DNA from 3 places in the Bacillus cihuensis genome. Region 3 is predicted to be linked to each of the others. Evidence: riboswitches for the same ligand, from Rfam matches in the RefSeq annotation. Region 3 holds a riboswitch; each other region holds the start of a gene.

The links. Region 3 has a riboswitch for lysine ahead of V179_RS0114795 (aspartate kinase). Riboswitches for the same ligand answer to the same signal wherever they lie in the genome.
Region 1: it holds a riboswitch for lysine, as region 3 does, so the genes downstream of both, V179_RS0102380 (ABC transporter substrate-binding protein) here and V179_RS0114795 (aspartate kinase) in region 3, are expected to answer to the same signal.
Region 2: it holds a riboswitch for lysine, as region 3 does, so the genes downstream of both, V179_RS0123695 (amino acid permease) here and V179_RS0114795 (aspartate kinase) in region 3, are expected to answer to the same signal.

What each region holds. Positions count from the first base shown of each region.
Region 1 is NZ_AYSD01000010.1:534,833-540,409, reverse strand. Features, by position in the region: gene V179_RS0102390 (amino acid ABC transporter ATP-binding protein) at 1-368, opposite strand, end outside; gene V179_RS0102385 (amino acid ABC transporter permease) at 365-1,048, opposite strand; gene V179_RS0102380 (ABC transporter substrate-binding protein) at 1,094-1,891, opposite strand; lysine riboswitch at 2,009-2,192, opposite strand; gene V179_RS0102375 (M20/M25/M40 family metallo-hydrolase) at 2,374-4,023, shown strand; gene V179_RS0102370 (formate/nitrite transporter family protein) at 4,221-5,036, opposite strand; gene V179_RS26900 (NAD(P)-dependent malic enzyme) at 5,338-5,577, opposite strand, start outside.
Region 2 is NZ_KI632498.1:387,692-393,268, forward strand. Features, by position in the region: gene V179_RS0123685 (YhcN/YlaJ family sporulation lipoprotein) at 1-511, shown strand, start outside; gene V179_RS0123695 (amino acid permease) at 834-2,276, opposite strand; lysine riboswitch at 2,581-2,759, opposite strand; gene V179_RS0123700 (FtsW/RodA/SpoVE family cell cycle protein) at 3,020-4,204, shown strand; gene V179_RS0123705 (YusU family protein) at 4,265-4,519, shown strand; gene V179_RS0123710 (spore coat protein) at 4,833-5,111, opposite strand; gene V179_RS0123715 (hypothetical protein) at 5,193-5,474, opposite strand; gene V179_RS30310 (YuzL family protein) at 5,549-5,577, opposite strand, start outside.
Region 3 is NZ_KI632495.1:1,875,664-1,881,240, forward strand. Features, by position in the region: gene sdhA (succinate dehydrogenase flavoprotein subunit) at 1-29, opposite strand, end outside; gene V179_RS0114785 (succinate dehydrogenase cytochrome b558 subunit) at 92-700, opposite strand; gene V179_RS0114790 (YslB family protein) at 1,058-1,513, shown strand; gene V179_RS0114795 (aspartate kinase) at 1,578-2,810, opposite strand; lysine riboswitch at 2,906-3,083, opposite strand; gene uvrC (excinuclease ABC subunit UvrC) at 3,148-4,920, opposite strand; gene trxA (thioredoxin) at 5,111-5,425, opposite strand.

The DNA of each region.
Region 1 (5,577 bases), on a different contig from region 3:
TTTTTCAGGAGAATCCTCGCTTTTTCCCTCGCCTCTTCTTTGTTTTCTCCTCTTACAAAGATAGGGGCTTCGATAATATTTTCTAAAACAGTTTTATGAGGGAATAAATTGAAATGTTGAAACACCATACCCACTTTTTCTCTTACTTTATTCAAGTTCGTTTTCTGTGGGATAACTTTTTCTGAATCAATGCTAATCTCACCGTTCTCAGCTACTTCCAAAAAGTTTAAACAGCGAAGCAATGTACTTTTACCCGATCCGCTAGCACCGATTAGTACGACAACTTCTTGTTCTTTTATTTTCAAGTCAATACTCTTTAATACGTTAAGAGGACCAAAAGATTTTGAAAGATTAGTAATCTCTATCACGCAATACGAACCTCCTTCGGTTTACTTACATCCATTTTTTTCTCTAAACGATTTGTAAACCATGTAAAAATAAGGACGATTACTAAATAATAGAGGCCTACTACAAAATAAGTTTCAAACGGCATATAGTTTTCGCCTTGTACACTAAGAGCTGTATTGTACAAGTCAATAACAGATATGTAAGCAACAAGGGATGAATCCTTTAAGCTAATTATGAACTGATTGGCAAGTGGCGGAATGGACCTTTTGAAAGCCTGCGGAAAAATAATTCTTCTCATCGACAGTGAATAGGACATTCCTAACGATCTGGCTGCCTCCATTTGACCGCGATCAATGGACTGCACTGCCCCTCTAAAGATTTCCGAAATATAGGCACCTGTATGTATGCCTAATGCTAATGCTCCAGCCGTAAAACTATCCAAAGTTACAATACTAGCTATTCCGTAATAAAGAAACATGATCTGAACAATCAACGGTGTTCCCCGAATGATTCCAACATAAATATCAGAAATTCTATTTAAGAATTTAATGGACGAAATTTTAAACCCTGCAAAGACGATGCCAATAATTGTTCCAAAGAATAGCGAAACACCGGTGATTGATATTGTAATCCATGTAGCCTTTAAAAAAGCAATTCCATGTTCATTCAGGATGCCAATAATATTATGCAAAAAATCCATGATTTCTCAATCAGCCTCCTTAGAAAAAAAGTGTATTGCCAGACTTTACTTTTCCAAAATATTTCTATTAAACCATTTCATACTAATTTCTTCATACGTTCCATCGTCGACCATTGATTGAATCGCTTCGTTAATTTTTTCTTTAAGCTCAGTGTTTCCTTCATTAACTGCAACACTTACTCGATCCTCATTTAGCAATTCGCCAACTGGTTTAATTTTTAACCCTTTTTCCTTTTGAGCATTTAAGCCAACAATTTTATCTGTTATCACAGCGTCAAGACGACCTAACTCCAAATCTTGAAGAGCATTTGTATCAACTGGATATCCCTTTACCTTATCAGATAGTTCATCCGCCAGATCCTTCCATGTACTTGCTTGAATAACACCAATTGTTTTCCCTTTTAGATCATCCTTCGATTGAATCGTGCTACCTTCAGCTACAAAAATTTGAGCCCCAGATAAATAGTACGGCTCTGTAAAGTCAACCTGCTTATCACGCTCTGGTGTAGCTGTCATACTCCCAATGATGGCATCGTATTTTTTCGCTTTTAAACCTTGAATAATCGTTTCCCATGGATTGGTTACAGGATTCGCTTCCAGTCCCATTCTTTTGGCAATTTCCGTTCCAATTTCTACATCAAACCCAGTTAATTTTCCATCTTTTTTAAAATTTAATGGTGGATATATCCCCGTCATGGAAAAGGTTAAGTTCCCCTCTTTAACTAGCCCCATCTCCGTATTTTCAGCCTTCCCCGTCTTTTCTGTTCCACTTTCCTGTTTGCTTCCGCATGCTGACAAAAGAATTAGCATGGATGCCGCTATGAGAATCATCATTTTTTTCATTTAATAGTACCCCCTTTTTTAAAATAGACACTGCTAAATCAATCAAAGTCCATCAACAAAATGAAAACGCTGTCTTCAGGATATGACAGCGCTTGCACACCCTCATTCATAAGCATTAGTAAAGATAGTTCTCCACAATTTTTTCATATTGTGACAGTGCTGTCCCTATTCGAGTGCAGCCCCAGCAATTCTGAACACAGTGATTTCAGAAGCTTCGGCAATTTATCCTTTTTCCTATTTTCATAGATTTCACAGAATCTCCAATAGGATACTAATATAAATAGCGACCTCTACCTCATCTAAAACTCTAAAAGATGAGGGATAAATATTTGTTTTATTCAGATAATTTATATTATATATAACGACGTCGTATAAAACAACAAAAAGTTGGAAAAATCGAAGTATTTCGATAATACTTGACGTTTATTTATCCAGTGTTATACATTTTTACAATAACACTCTAGTAAAAAGGAGACAAACCTATGTTGACATGCAGAGAGGAAGTATTAGCTTTTACAAAACAACTTGTTCAGATTGAAAGTATTGTAAATACAAATGGCGAAAAAGCGATTGCCCAATCATTATTTAAATGGGTCTCTTCTTTTCCATATTTTTCTCTTAATCCTTCTCAAATTCATTTGGAACAAACCATTGATGATGAACATGAAAGGTATAATGTACTAGCCTTTGTAAAAGGGACAAAAGGAAGTAGTAACAGAACTGTTATTCTAATGGGACATATGGATACCGTTGGCATTGATGATTTTAATCAACTCAAGCAACAAGCGTGTAACCCAGATGAACTAATGAACACTCTAAAAAATGAGAACCTTCCTGCTGCAGCTAAAAATCATTTAGACTCAGGTGATTGGTTATTCGGACGTGGTGTCCTTGATATGAAAAGCGGAGTAGCAAGTAATCTATACCTCTTAAAATACTATTCAGAGCATCCTGAACAATTAGATGGAAACATGATCTTCCTTGCAGAATGTGACGAGGAGGATAGCTCGCACGGCATACTTTCAGCGTTAAAAACTTTAAATAGCTGGAAAGAAGAACATGGATTTCATTATACGGCAGCGATAAATGCAGATTTTGTTTCAGCTCGATATGAGGGCGACGAAAACCGTTATATTTATAAAGGGACAGTCGGAAAGCTTTTGCCATCCTTCTTTATTACCGGTGCAGAAACCCATGTAGGCTCCTGCTTCGAGGGACTGGATCCTAACTTTATTGCTGCTGAGCTGACAAAGCAAATTAATTATAATCCTGAACTTTGTAACGAAGCTTACGGTGAAACAACCGTTCCGCCGGTTTCATTAAAACAAATGGACTTAAAACCGTCTTATACTGTTCAAACTGCATTATCTGCCTATGTCTATTATAATTTTTTTATCCATTCATGGTCACCTAAAGAGGTCCTTTCAAAGCTGAAGGAACAAGCAATGATTGCCTTTAGCAATTCCCTTTCTTTATTTGAAGAAAGATTTAAGCAATACTGTGCGATAAGCAAAGAGCCCTATATGCCGATTCATTGGCAACCAAGAGTTTTTACTTACGAGGAAATCGAGCAATTATTGATTCAGGAGAATGGCGAAAAATTTGTGACACATATGAATGCGTTCAAAAAAAATCTATTATCAAACACTGAACTAGATAATCGTATGTTTGCCGCTAGAGTGGTTGAAGAAGCTTGGAAATGGATGAAAGATAAAGATCCTGCAATCATCTTATTTTACTCCTCTCTATATTCTCCTAGGGTTGAATTGACAGGGAAAACTGATGATGAACAATTATTAATTGATGCATTAGACCAAGCTGTGGAGATGGTACAACCTAAATATCCATACCCAATTGTAACGAGAAACTTCTTCCCATACATTTCTGATATGAGTTTTGTTGCTCTAAGTGATGATGAAGAAGGAATTAATGCCGTTTCTAAAAATAACCCTTGTTGGGGTACAAAACACTACGTGAATTATCAAGACATACGCAAATTAAATGTACCTGTAATTAATATAGGACCATATGGGGTAGATGCGCATAAAAAACTGGAGAGAATGGAAATGACATATTCTCTTGAAATCGTTCCCAACTTAACAAATTATGTTATTCAAAATCTACTAAAGTAACTTACGTAGAAGAGGGTACCAAAAGTAAAGGGTCAGATCCCGCAACATCTAAAAGATAAGTGTATGAAACACTACGTACTATTTTAGAGAGTGCGAGAATAGACCCTCTTGACGTACCCCCTTCTTATATTTTTAACCTCATATGTCATCAACGATTTTTTTATGATTTGAAATTATTTAGGTGTATCACAATAAAATTACCCAATTTTTCTCCTGTCTTCTTCAACAGAACGTCCTTCCATTTTAACATCACCTTTTTTATATACGAGAAAATATAAGAAACTTACAAAGATTGCTCCGCCAACAGCATTTCCTAAAAATACTGGAATCATATTCAATAATAGTTCAACCCATGATAGATTTCCTGAAAAGATAGCAGCTGAGATAATAAACATGTTAGCAACCACGTGTTGAAATCCTATTAAAACAAAAGTCGTGATTGGGATCCAAATCGCTAAAATTTTTCCAAAGAAATCCTTCGCTCCATAACATAACCATACTGCCATAGCTACAAGCCAGTTACACCCTATTCCTGAAACAAAAGCGACCCAAAATGGATCTTTCACTTTCGCTTGCGCAGTTGAGACGGTCTTTTCTAAAAAGGCTCCCTCTGTTAGACCGACAAAATGCCCAAAAAAATAGGCAACAAACAATGCGCCCAACAGATTAAATAATGCAATTAGGAACCAATTACGTATTAACTGAAATAATGTAACTTTTTTTGCAAAGTAAGCGATACTCAATGTCATCATGTTTCCAGTAATCAATTCTCCTCCCCCTAATAAGATCAATACTAATCCGACTGGGAAAACAGCTGCTCCTATAAAAGTGACTAAACTTCCCCATTCATGAGGCATGGTTCCAGTTACTCGAATATAGGCAAGAAATCCAAATGCAATAAAAGCTCCGCCTAAAAAACCTAAAACTGCAAGAGATACATTAGATAGATTTACCTTTTCAAGACCTTTTTGAATAGATATGTCCGCAATTTCTTTTGGACTATAGTAGTTCATTATTTTCTCCTCACTTTTAACTTCTAATTTAGATTTCTACTTTTCTAGCCGTTCACAACGCATTTGGAAACTCTGTGATTCTACAAGTATGACACGTTCCATTAGAACGTCAAATGAAAAAATATATAACAGGATTTTAGATTATTATTTATCCAATCTGCTGGTTGATAAAAATAAGTTGTTGAGAAAAATTATCTCAACAACCTATAGCTTACGCTTTTCGTAGTATAATTTGGTTAATAAAATATAGTTTTATTTCTTCTAGATTTATTAATAATCTATTTTTCTTGCGCTAAGGATATTAGACACCTTTAGTTTCTGCTACATCTCTAATTTTTTGTGCAACACCCGTTTCTATTGCAGCCTTCGCTACAGCTTCTGCTACACAAGCAGCTACTCTAGGGTCGAATGGATTTGGAATGACATAATCAGCATGAAGCTCTTCATCAGTTATTAATTCTGCAATTGCGTAAACAGCTGCCAGTTTCATTTCTTCATTTATTTCTTTCGCTCGTACGTCCAAAGCCCCTCGAAAGATACC
Region 2 (5,577 bases), on a different contig from region 3:
CAATCAGGGGACTAAAAAACAAGGTGTGGATAACCCAACAAATGTAAGTTATAACCCAAACATGAATCCTAACCGGAATTATGACGGGAACTATGACGGGAACTATAATGTAAACTACAATGAGAACAATGGAAACTACAACCGGAACTATAATGTAAGAAACAACACTAATAATAATAACATCCGTGAAGGAAACGACCTTGCTATGGAAGTCAATAAATTGCGAGAAGTGAATAGTTCTTCAGTGATGGTAATGGGAAACAGTGCCTATGTTGCTGCTGAGCTATCGGATAAAGGAAGCAATGAGTTAGCGCGGAATGTAGAGGAGAAAATAGCAGATAAAGTGAGAGCAGCTGATCCATCAATTGAAAATGTGTACGTGTCCTCGAATCCTGACTTTATTGATCGGATGCAAGGCTATTCGAATGATGTAAGAAATGGCCATCCTATTTCTGGTTTTGCCAATGAATTCACTGAAACAGTGAAACGAGTTTTTCCGTCTGCACATTAACTGTAGGGGGATAGCTTTGATCTCCGGATTACGTGAGGAAAGCATATTAGATTCCTTACCATAATTTATTGGCTATGTTAAAGCTCATTGTTGATTTTGACATTATGTTGATTGGAGCAGAAGGTGTGGACTCCAACGGGAAAAGTGAATCAAAGGGAGACCTCACAGTCGCGCAGCGCTGAGAAGGCTCCCGGACCCGCCCGCGGAAAGCGAACGCCTCTCGTTGCAATCAACAGGCAAGTTTATCAGAGCCAATTTATTAGAACAGGCTATCCTAAAAAAAGGTCAGACTCTCATGTGGAGTCTGACCTTGCTTTTTTATTTATTCCCTTTCAAAATCACAGTCTTTTAAAGGAATTAATTTTGTTTTGTATTTAACTTTATAGACAAGCCAAACGATTAAGAAAAGAGGTAAACCGATATAAGAAACAAATACTCCATTCCAATCGATCCCGCCTCCTGTAAAGGCTTGATAGTTTTGCCCTAATATAATGAAAATACATAGAAATAGTGCTAATAATGGTCCTAATGGGAACCATTTTGCCCGATAAGGAAGATTTTTAACGTCATTTCCTTGAGCAATATAAGCTTTACGGAATCGGTAATGACTAATGGCAATACCGAGCCATGTAACGAAACCAGCCATACCGGAAGCATTTAATAACCACATATAAACTGCACCATCTCCGAAGAAAGTGGTTAAGAAGGCAAGCGATCCAACTAAAGTAGTTGCAATTAAGGCATTGACTGGCACGCCTCTTTTATCCAATTTACCTAAGAATTTCGGTGCTTTACCATCGCGTGCTAAATCCCAAAGCATACGAGTAGAGGCATACATGCCTGAGTTACCTGCGGATAATACAGATGTTAAGATAATGGCATTCATGACAGATGCAGCAAAGGCAAATCCTGCCCGTTCAAATACAAGTGTAAATGGACTTACGGAAACCGCATCACTTAATAATCGTTCATCTGTATAAGGAAGAATCATCCCGATGACAAAAATAGATAAAATGTAAAACAGAAGGATCCGCCAAAATACAGTGCTAATGGCTTTTGGAATATTTTTTTCTGGCTCTTCACTTTCTCCTGCAGCTACTCCGAGTAATTCTGTACCTTGAAAAGAAAAACCAGCTGCCATGAAGATACCGAGAATAGCGAAGAATCCGCCATTAAACGGTGCGTCCTCGATTGTGAAGTTAGTAAAGCCAACAGATTCTCCACCCATAATACCGAAAATCATTAAAAATCCAGTAATAATAAAGATAATGACCGTTACAACTTTAATAAGGGCAAACCAAAACTCTGCTTCACCAAAGCCTTTAACAGACAGGTAGTTGAAGCCAAACATAATCACAAGTGCAAGTGCGCTCCACATAATTGAAGGGCTTTCTGGGAACCAAAATTTCATAATCAATACAACGGCAGCAAGCTCTGCTGCAATCGTAATTGCCCAGTTATACCAATAGTTCCAGCCGATGGCAAAACCAAATGCTGGGTCAACAAAATTCGTTGCATACACTTTGAATGACCCAGCTACTGGCATGTAAGCCGCCATTTCGGCAAGACTGGTCATTAAGAAATAAACCATGATCCCTACAGCTGCATAGGCGAGCAGTGCTCCTCCTGGTCCTGCTGTATGAATAGCGCCGCCACTTGCTAAAAATATCCCTGTACCGATCGATCCTCCAAGAGAAATCATCATCAGGTGGCGTGCTTTAAGACTCCTTTTTAATTGAGTTGGGTTAGCTGGTGAATTCGCCAATATTTTATACACTCCTTTTGTATGAAGGACACGGGGATAGTGTTCCGCAACCTTCTAATATAGCCAAACTGCTTAGCGCATATACTAATTTTAGTATAGAAAGTACCTCGAAATCCGGCTCCGCACCGCCACCATTTAGGATTAGATGAATGTAGCGTGGAATATGATTAATCCTAAATGGTAAATGATGGCATTTTGTTATCATGTCATACAGGTTTTGTTTGGAAGGTTAAATAGTTTTAAAGAGCAAATAAAAAAACAGCAGTCGAAAAAGATCGACGGCTGTTTAAGTCCGTTAAATCCTTCCGAAGATAGCTCTCCACGTTGATAAACGTGACAGTGATGTTCCTATTCGGAAACATCGCCAGCCTGGATAGTCAATGATCTATCTAAACTTCGGCAACTTATCCTTTCAAACGGAGTCATGAATTTCATTGAATCTCGTCCGCTTTACTATTATAAGCTGCAGCCTCTACCCCATCGGTGAATGGGAATATTTAATTAAATATGATAGTAGTATAATGTATTTCTAGAGTATAAGCAATGTTTAATTTTGAAAAGTAAGTTATCATTTAACAAAATAGGATAGGTGCCCATTTTTGATTATATGGTGATGATATCCAACAAACGATATAGTTGTGATTTTGTAGGTATACAGTATAATGGATAGATGTAAGAAAGGGATTATTTTCGCAAAATGCAACTGAACATAGTTCCCTTAATCCTTCTTAGGGGAGAGTAATATGGAATCAAAAAATAAACTTTCATCCAGAATTGATTATACATTAGCATTTATACTATTTCTGCTATTTATTACGAGCTGTATTGCGATATACAGTGCACAGACATCTGGACAATATGTAAATAACTTTTTGATACAACAAGTATTTTGGTACGCGGTTGGTGTAGGTATTGTTGCAGCTATTATTACCATTGATTCAGATCAATTAAAGAAAATAACTTGGTATTTATATGGATTTGGACTTTTTTTACTTTTTTTGCTAGTGATAGCCCCAGATACGTTAGCTCCTAACATAAATGGGGCCAAGAGTTGGTTCGTCATTAAACATGTAGGTTCGATTCAGCCTTCCGAATTCATGAAGACGTTTTTGATCATAGCGCTTGCCAATGTAGCGTCCGCTCATCATGAAAGAAATCCAATTAAGACGCTTTCAACGGATTTCTGGCTGTTGTTGAAATTAGGTCTAGTAACGATGGCACCAATTATGCTAGTTATGTTGCAGCCTGACTTAGGAACTTCTCTTGTATTAATTGCAATTTTAGTTGGAGTGATTTTTGTTTCAGGTGTTTCGTGGAAGATATTAACACCTATTTTTGCAGGCGGTACAGTAGTCGCTGGAACAATATTATATTTTGTTCTCTGGCATCCTGATATTTTAGAAAAATATTTAGGGGTCAAGCAATATCAATTTGGACGGATTTATTCCTGGTTAGACCCTTATAATTACGCCAGTTCAACAGGATATCAATTAACGAAATCACTGCTTGCTATTGGATCAGGGCAAACGACAGGAAAAGCATTAGAAGGTGGCATCGGTGCCAGAGAAGTGTACTTGCCAGAAAGCCATTCTGATTTCATCTTTAGTGTGATTGGGGAAGAATTCGGATTCTTTGGGTCAAGTATTGTTGTTAGTTTGTTCTTCTTGCTGATTTATCATATTACGAAATCAGGGATGGACACGAAGAATAACTTCTATACGTATATTTGTGTAGGGGTAATTAGTATGATTACGTTCCACGTATTTCAAAACATTGGCATGACTATTGGTGTTTTGCCGATTACTGGTATTCCGCTTCCCTTCATTAGTTATGGTGGGAGTTCACTGATGGGAAATATGATGGCGATGGGTCTAATTTTTAGTATTAGATATCATTATAAGAAATATATGTTTTCTACGGATAAATAAGTAAAGCACAAATGCTAACTTGTAGGTTCTTAAAAAAATCACTTGCAAAGGAGTGTTGATATGAACAATCAATTTACTGAGCAATTTGATGGTTTAATTGAGAAATATACGGAACTTCTTACTGGTGAAAATGATCCTGAACTTCAGGAAAAAGTACGATACTGGGCACTTTATTCGTATATTGCTAAATCGATGCCTGCTCTTGCTAAACATTGGAATGCCACCTATCCAGAAGCAAAACAAGATATGATTAAGCTGATTCAAGAAATAAAAAAACTTAACGATGATTATCGAGAACAAAAGGAGAAGGCTTAGCCTTCTCCTTTTATATTAAGGGGCAGCACCAGCACCTACAAGGTTTAGGCGGAGGATAACTGCCTAATCTAGTTGAAGATGCTAACCCGTCTGTCATAAGCTGTAATACTCTGTGGCAATCTACGCCACGCCATATTCCATCCTAAGCTTGTCGGATTATCACAGGATGGAATGGCGCCCATTGCTCACAAAATGTGAGCAATCTTAGGAGACGTTCCTACATCAGTCGCCTCGCTTTAACGAAACGCAAGCATATGATTTGACGACACAATCAGTGGGCGATGAACAAACCCTCTACTGATTGAGATTCACTTTATTGTATTCCAGGGCCATAAGGAAATTGCGTTTTATAGCCGCTAAATTGTTGAAAGGCTTGGCCGATTTTTTGCGTGTCTTCTTGTTCCAGGGCATACCAGCCTTTTTCAAACATTAAGTAATAAAGTTCCCTTTGAGCTGTTTCCACTTCGGTATAGATGGATTGAATATCCTGGTACATAGTTTGATTGCTCAATTCATTTAATGCTACTCCATAAGAACTTTTTAAATATTTTTCTGTACTCAGCATATCATTTACGAAGTCACGTTCATTCATTTGTGGTGTTTTTGGAATAGGTGATTCAGGGTTTTGCACTTTACTTTGATTGGGCAAATTGTATATCTCCTTTCATCATGATTATTGGAACTGTTGATTTTGCTGAGCAGGATTAAGATGTGCAAGTACGGTGTTATAATGGCGCTGATGCATTTGGCCATATTTATTCAAGGCTTGCACGACTTGTTGATCTTGGCATTGAGCGGCGAAGAAATGAGCTTTCTTCATAGCAAGTAAATTCCAAGAAAGCATATCTTTTAAATAAAGGCTATCTTTCGTTGAAACCATTTGGGGTGGCTGTTTCATAACCCCGATAGGAGTTTGGCTCTGTGGCTGGTTGCCTTGCATATTTTGTTGCATCATATTTCCTCCCACCTCATCGTTCTTCTAAAGAACACCACTATTAAAAGGAATACATACTATAGTGAGGAACAACTTCATTTTTTAAATTGATTATTTGTACTGT
Region 3 (5,577 bases):
CCGACGACAATAATTTTACCTTTACCCATTATTGCTCACTCCCTCATATCCGTTCAAAACTTGTTAGCTTGCACTGATTGATTCTAACCCCTTATACGAAAGCAAAAATTGCACGTAGCCCAATATAGCTAAGGACTAGGAATATTACCAACGTTATATAAGTCATGACCTTTTGCGATTTAGGTGAAACGGTTAACCCCCAGCTTACTGAGAATGACCAAAGACCATTAGCGAAATGGAAAACAGTTGAAATAAGACCTACAATATAAAAAGCAATCATGAATGGGCTTGAAAAAATCGTTGCCATCATGTCAAAGTTTACTTCAGCGCCAAGTGCCGCTTGAATTCTTGTTGTATACACATGCCAAATAAGAAAGATTAACGTTATAATTCCTGATGCCCTCTGTAAAAAGAACATCCAGTTACGGAAAAAACTAAATCTCCCTAAATTGTTTTTAGCTGTAAAGGCGATGTAAATCCCATAAACAGCATGGAAAATCAACGGTAAATAAATGACAACAAATTCTACGACAATCTTGATCGGCGTGAATTCAATTAAGTGAACCGCTGCATTGAAGGTGTCCGCTCCTTTTGTTGCCATATAGTTGACTGTTAAATGAAAGATTAAAAACAGTCCAATCGGAACTACCCCAAGAAGTGAATGAAGCCTACGATTCCCAAACTCTCGATTTTGCGCCACAAAGTGCCCCCCCTTAATTTGTGAAAACTCTCGCAAAGATAAATTCAATTCTCCCTTACCCCTGCATTTACTAAATGTATGAAACTATTTAACAATCCTCTGACATGTCCATTTTACCCCTGTCTGATAATTGCGTCAAGAAAACGGATACAAGATTTCTTTTTTTAAAATAGAATTATTTTACTAGTCTAAAGCGAATTAAATTAGTAACTAAAAATAGTATGTTACCTTATTCCCTTAAGAAAAATCCCAGAAAACGTCATTTATCCAACAATTTAATTTAGGATTTTGCTATAAAAAATTAATGCTTCAATTCTTAAAACGTATATAATAGTTGTATAGAAAGTGGGGAATACGATGGAAAAAGATGCTCAGGCTCTACAAGAAATATCTGACAATACTGAAATGAATATCCCGATTTTTGGCTATGAATTAATTAGAGAAATATTATTAAATGATATTTTAGGCAAAGATTCTCCCCATGTTCTATATTGGGCTGGAAAACAGTTGGCAAGGAAATTTCCGCTTCACAACATAGATGAAATCATTGACTTTTTCTCTAGTGCCGGCTGGGGGGACTTGACATTTGTCAAACAATCTAAAGATGAACTTGAAATGGCATTAACCGGTATAATGGTTGAAAGACGGTTTAAATTGAACACGGAGTGTCACTTTCAACTAGAGACTGGATTTCTCGCTGAACAAATCAGCCTCCAAAAAAAGTTCACAGCAGAAGGCGCTGAAGAATCGAAACGGCGTGCTGGAAGAGTGACGATATTGGTAAAATTAGATTTAAAAGACCCGATTGAGTAGATAAGAAGAAAAGAGGATCGTTAGGCCATGCTTTGCATAGGTTTAACGATCCTCTACTCATTTTTTACGCTCTAACTACTACTCTTTCATCAAGCTGAAATTTGACATGCAATGTCTCAACAGCCCGCACCATCTCTTTGTCTGGGATGACTGTAGAAACTTTGATTTCAGAAGTACTAACCATTTTCACTTGGATGCCTGCATCGGCAAGAATCGCAAACATTTCCGCCGCAACTCCTGGATTAGAAACCATTCCAGAACCGACGATACTCACTTTCGCTAAATCACTTTCCGTTTCGATTCTTTCAAACTGTAATTCTTTTTTATTGCTTTCTAAAACATTTAACACTTCACTTACGTCTTTTGTTTTAATGGAGAATGTTAAATTCGTCGTACCTGTATCTGTTATGCTTTGGATAATGATGTCTACATTTAAGTGCTGCTTTGCAAGTGTTGTGAAAATGGTAGATAATGAAGTTAACCTTCCAGTCAGTCCAAAAATGCTTACCCTTGTAATACTGTCTTCAAATGCGATCCCTCTAACAATTAAATTCTCTTCCATCGTGACTTCCTCCTCAATGATTGTTCCTTGTTCTTGTTCTATGCTTGATCGTACGACTAGTGGTATTCCATAATTTTTCGCAAATTCTACGGCTCGTGGGTGAAGGACGCCCGCCCCAAGGTTCGCTAATTCAAGCATTTCATCATAAGAGATCGATTGTAATTTCCTAGCTGATTTTACATAACGAGGATCTGTTGTGAACACACCAGTTACATCTGTATAGATATCACAGCGATCTGCTTTTAAAGCTGCAGCTAGTGCAACAGCGGTCGTATCGGAACCACCGCGACCTAATGTCATAATTTCACCGATCGCATCAATTCCTTGGAAGCCCGCTACGACTACGATTTTCCCGGCCGATAGCTGTTCTTGAACCCGGTTCGTATCAATATCCAATATTCGTGCATTCCCATGAATCGATTCAGCTTTAATCCCAGCTTGCCAGCCCGTATAAGAAATGGCATCATACCCCTGTTCAAGTAAAGCCATCGTAAGAAATGAAATCGTTACTTGTTCTCCTGTTGATAACAGCATATCCATTTCCCGTTTGCTCGGAGTACTGCTGATTTCATTCGCCATCGTTACGAGCTCATCAGTCGTTTTACCCATTGCCGACACAACGACAACAACCTCATTCCCCAAAGCTGCTTCTTCAATGACACGCGTTGCTATATGTTTGATTTTTTCAATATTTCCTACTGATGTACCGCCAAATTTCTGTACGATTAATCCCACTTTGTTACACCCTTTCCAGCTGTTTTTTCCCAACAAAAAAAGCAATGAGAATTATCTCATTGCTGTGGTAACGTATCCTAGACATACGAATATCACAGTGAGATAGCCCTCCAGAACAAAATCGCTCTGACAATCTGCCATTTATTCAATGTCAGACCAGCTAATCAAGCTATGAGACTTGATTGCTTCGGCGACTTCCCCTTTCAAGACTTTTCACAGAAGCTCATCCTTCTCCAAGTCTTTACTAATGAAACTCGCACCTCTATCAACACTTTAAATAGTTAAAGGTCATATAAAATTATCTGTAGTATAGCACACCCAATTTCGAACAGCAAGATTATTCTTGCAATTTCTTCACAAGCTCCTCAGCAACAGGTCGTGGAATACCTGCTGCTTGTACTTCTTCTACCGTTGCTTCTCGCATTTTCTTTACCGAGCCAAAATGCTTCAAAAGTTGTTTTTTTCGTTTCTCGCCGATGCCATCAATCTCATCAAGCATAGATTGAAAAGCATTTTTCCCACGCAGTTGACGGTGAAAACTGATGGCAAACCGATGCACTTCATCTTGAATCCGTTGCAACAGATAAAATTCCTGACTTCTATGGTCAAGCGGAACAATCTCAAGTGGATTGCCAATCATCAGTTCAGATGTTCGGTGCTTCTCATCTTTTACTAAACCTGAGAGCGGAATATCTAGACCGAGTTCATTTTCCAGAATATCTCTCACCGCTTCAACATGTCCTTTACCACCATCAATTATGATTAAATCTGGTAGCGGCAGTCCTTCTTTTAATACTCTTGAATAGCGGCGGCGAACTACCTCACGCATCGACTCGTAATCATCGGGGCCTTTAACCGTTTTAATCTTGTATTTACGGTATTCCTTTTTTTCAGGCTTGCCATCAATAAAAACGACAAGCGCAGAAACAGGATCCGTACCTTGAATATTTGAATTATCGAACGCTTCGATTCTGTGTGGTGTATAAACACCTAGTTTTTGACCTAGCGTCTCTACTGCTTTAATCGTGCGCTCCTCATCCCGATCAATCAAAGCGAATTTTTCCAAAAGCGCAATGCTCGCATTTTTATTAGCAAGTTTAAGCAGCTCTCTCTTTTGACCAATTTTTGGATTAATAATTTTAACTTGTAATAATTGCTCAGCTAATTGTAAGTCGACTGTTTCAGGCAGAAAAATTTCTTTTGGCTTGAAATGATTTGCCTTTGAATAAAATTGCCCTAAATAGGTTAACAATTCTTGATCGGGTTCATCATAAATCGGAAATAACGAGACATCACGTTCAATCAATTTACCTTGACGAACAAAGAATACTTGGACACACATCCAGCCTTTATCATATGCATAGCCAAACACATCACGGTCGGTATAGTCATTGGACATCATTTTTTGCTTTTCCATCGTCACTTCTATATGGGCAATTTTATCTCGATATTCTTTAGCTCGTTCAAAATCTAGTGCTTCAGCTGCCTCATGCATTTGAACAGACAACTCATTTTTAATTTCTTTATAACCGCCATTTAAAAATCGTGTAATTTCATTCATCATCGTTTTGTATTCTTCCTGTGGCACCTCTTTCACACACGGTGCGAGACATTGGCCAAGGTGATAGTATAAGCACACACGATCAGGCAATGTATTACATTTTCTAAGCGGATATATTCGGTCAAGGAGCTTTTTCGTTTCATTAGCCGCAATGACATTCGGATAAGGACCGAAATATTTACCTTGATCTTTTTTCACTTTTCTTGTGATAATTAAGCGCGGATGACGTTCATTCGTCAGTTTGATGAACGGATACGTTTTATCGTCCTTCAACATGATATTATATTTTGGGTCATGTTTTTTGATTAAGTTTAATTCCAATATAAGCGCTTCGATATCTGATGATGTGACAATATATTCGAAGTCTTCAATTTCATTGACGAGTCTTAGCGTTTTGCCGTCATGGGTGCCGGTAAAATACGATCGAACCCGATTTTTCAGCACTTTTGCTTTGCCGACATATATAATGGTTCCCTGGCGATCTTTCATCAAGTAACAGCCGGGCTGATCAGGAAGCAGGGCAAGCTTGTCCTTCATTCTCTGATTCATGTCAAACCTCCCAACCAATCAATCTGTATAAAGTGAAACTTCAATCAGTGGGGCTTTTCTTCTTCCCACTGATTGGTAGTCCCGTTCTAGTGTCGCTAATTTCTCCGTTCCACTTCGATAAAGCGGGATAAAAATATATAAAAGAAAAAACTCCAAGCCATAGACTTGAAGTTTCTTAATGATAAAAGAATTACACGTGTTTCGCAAGAAGTTCTGATAATGCTTCTTTCGGTTGGAATCCAACCACTTTGTCAACAACTTCTCCATCTTTTAACACGATCAAAGTCGGGATGCTCATTACGCCGAATTTTCCAGCAGTTTCTTGGTTTTCGTCTACATCCACTTTTACGATTTTCACTTTGTCACCCATATCGCCATCAAGTTCTTCTAGAACAGGAGCGATCATTTTACAAGGTCCGCACCATGGAGCCCAGAAATCTGCAAGCACTAAGCCCTCGTTTGTATCATTTGTAAATGTTTGATCAGTTGAATGTACAATTGCCATTATATATACCTCCTAATAAATACTATATTTCTAAAAAACAGTATACCATTGATTATAGTATGCATACTATTATTTTGCTTCATTGCTAAGATACCCCTAGCTTACGTATCTATACGCAATCAGATTCGTAATAATACTTAAAATAGCATCAT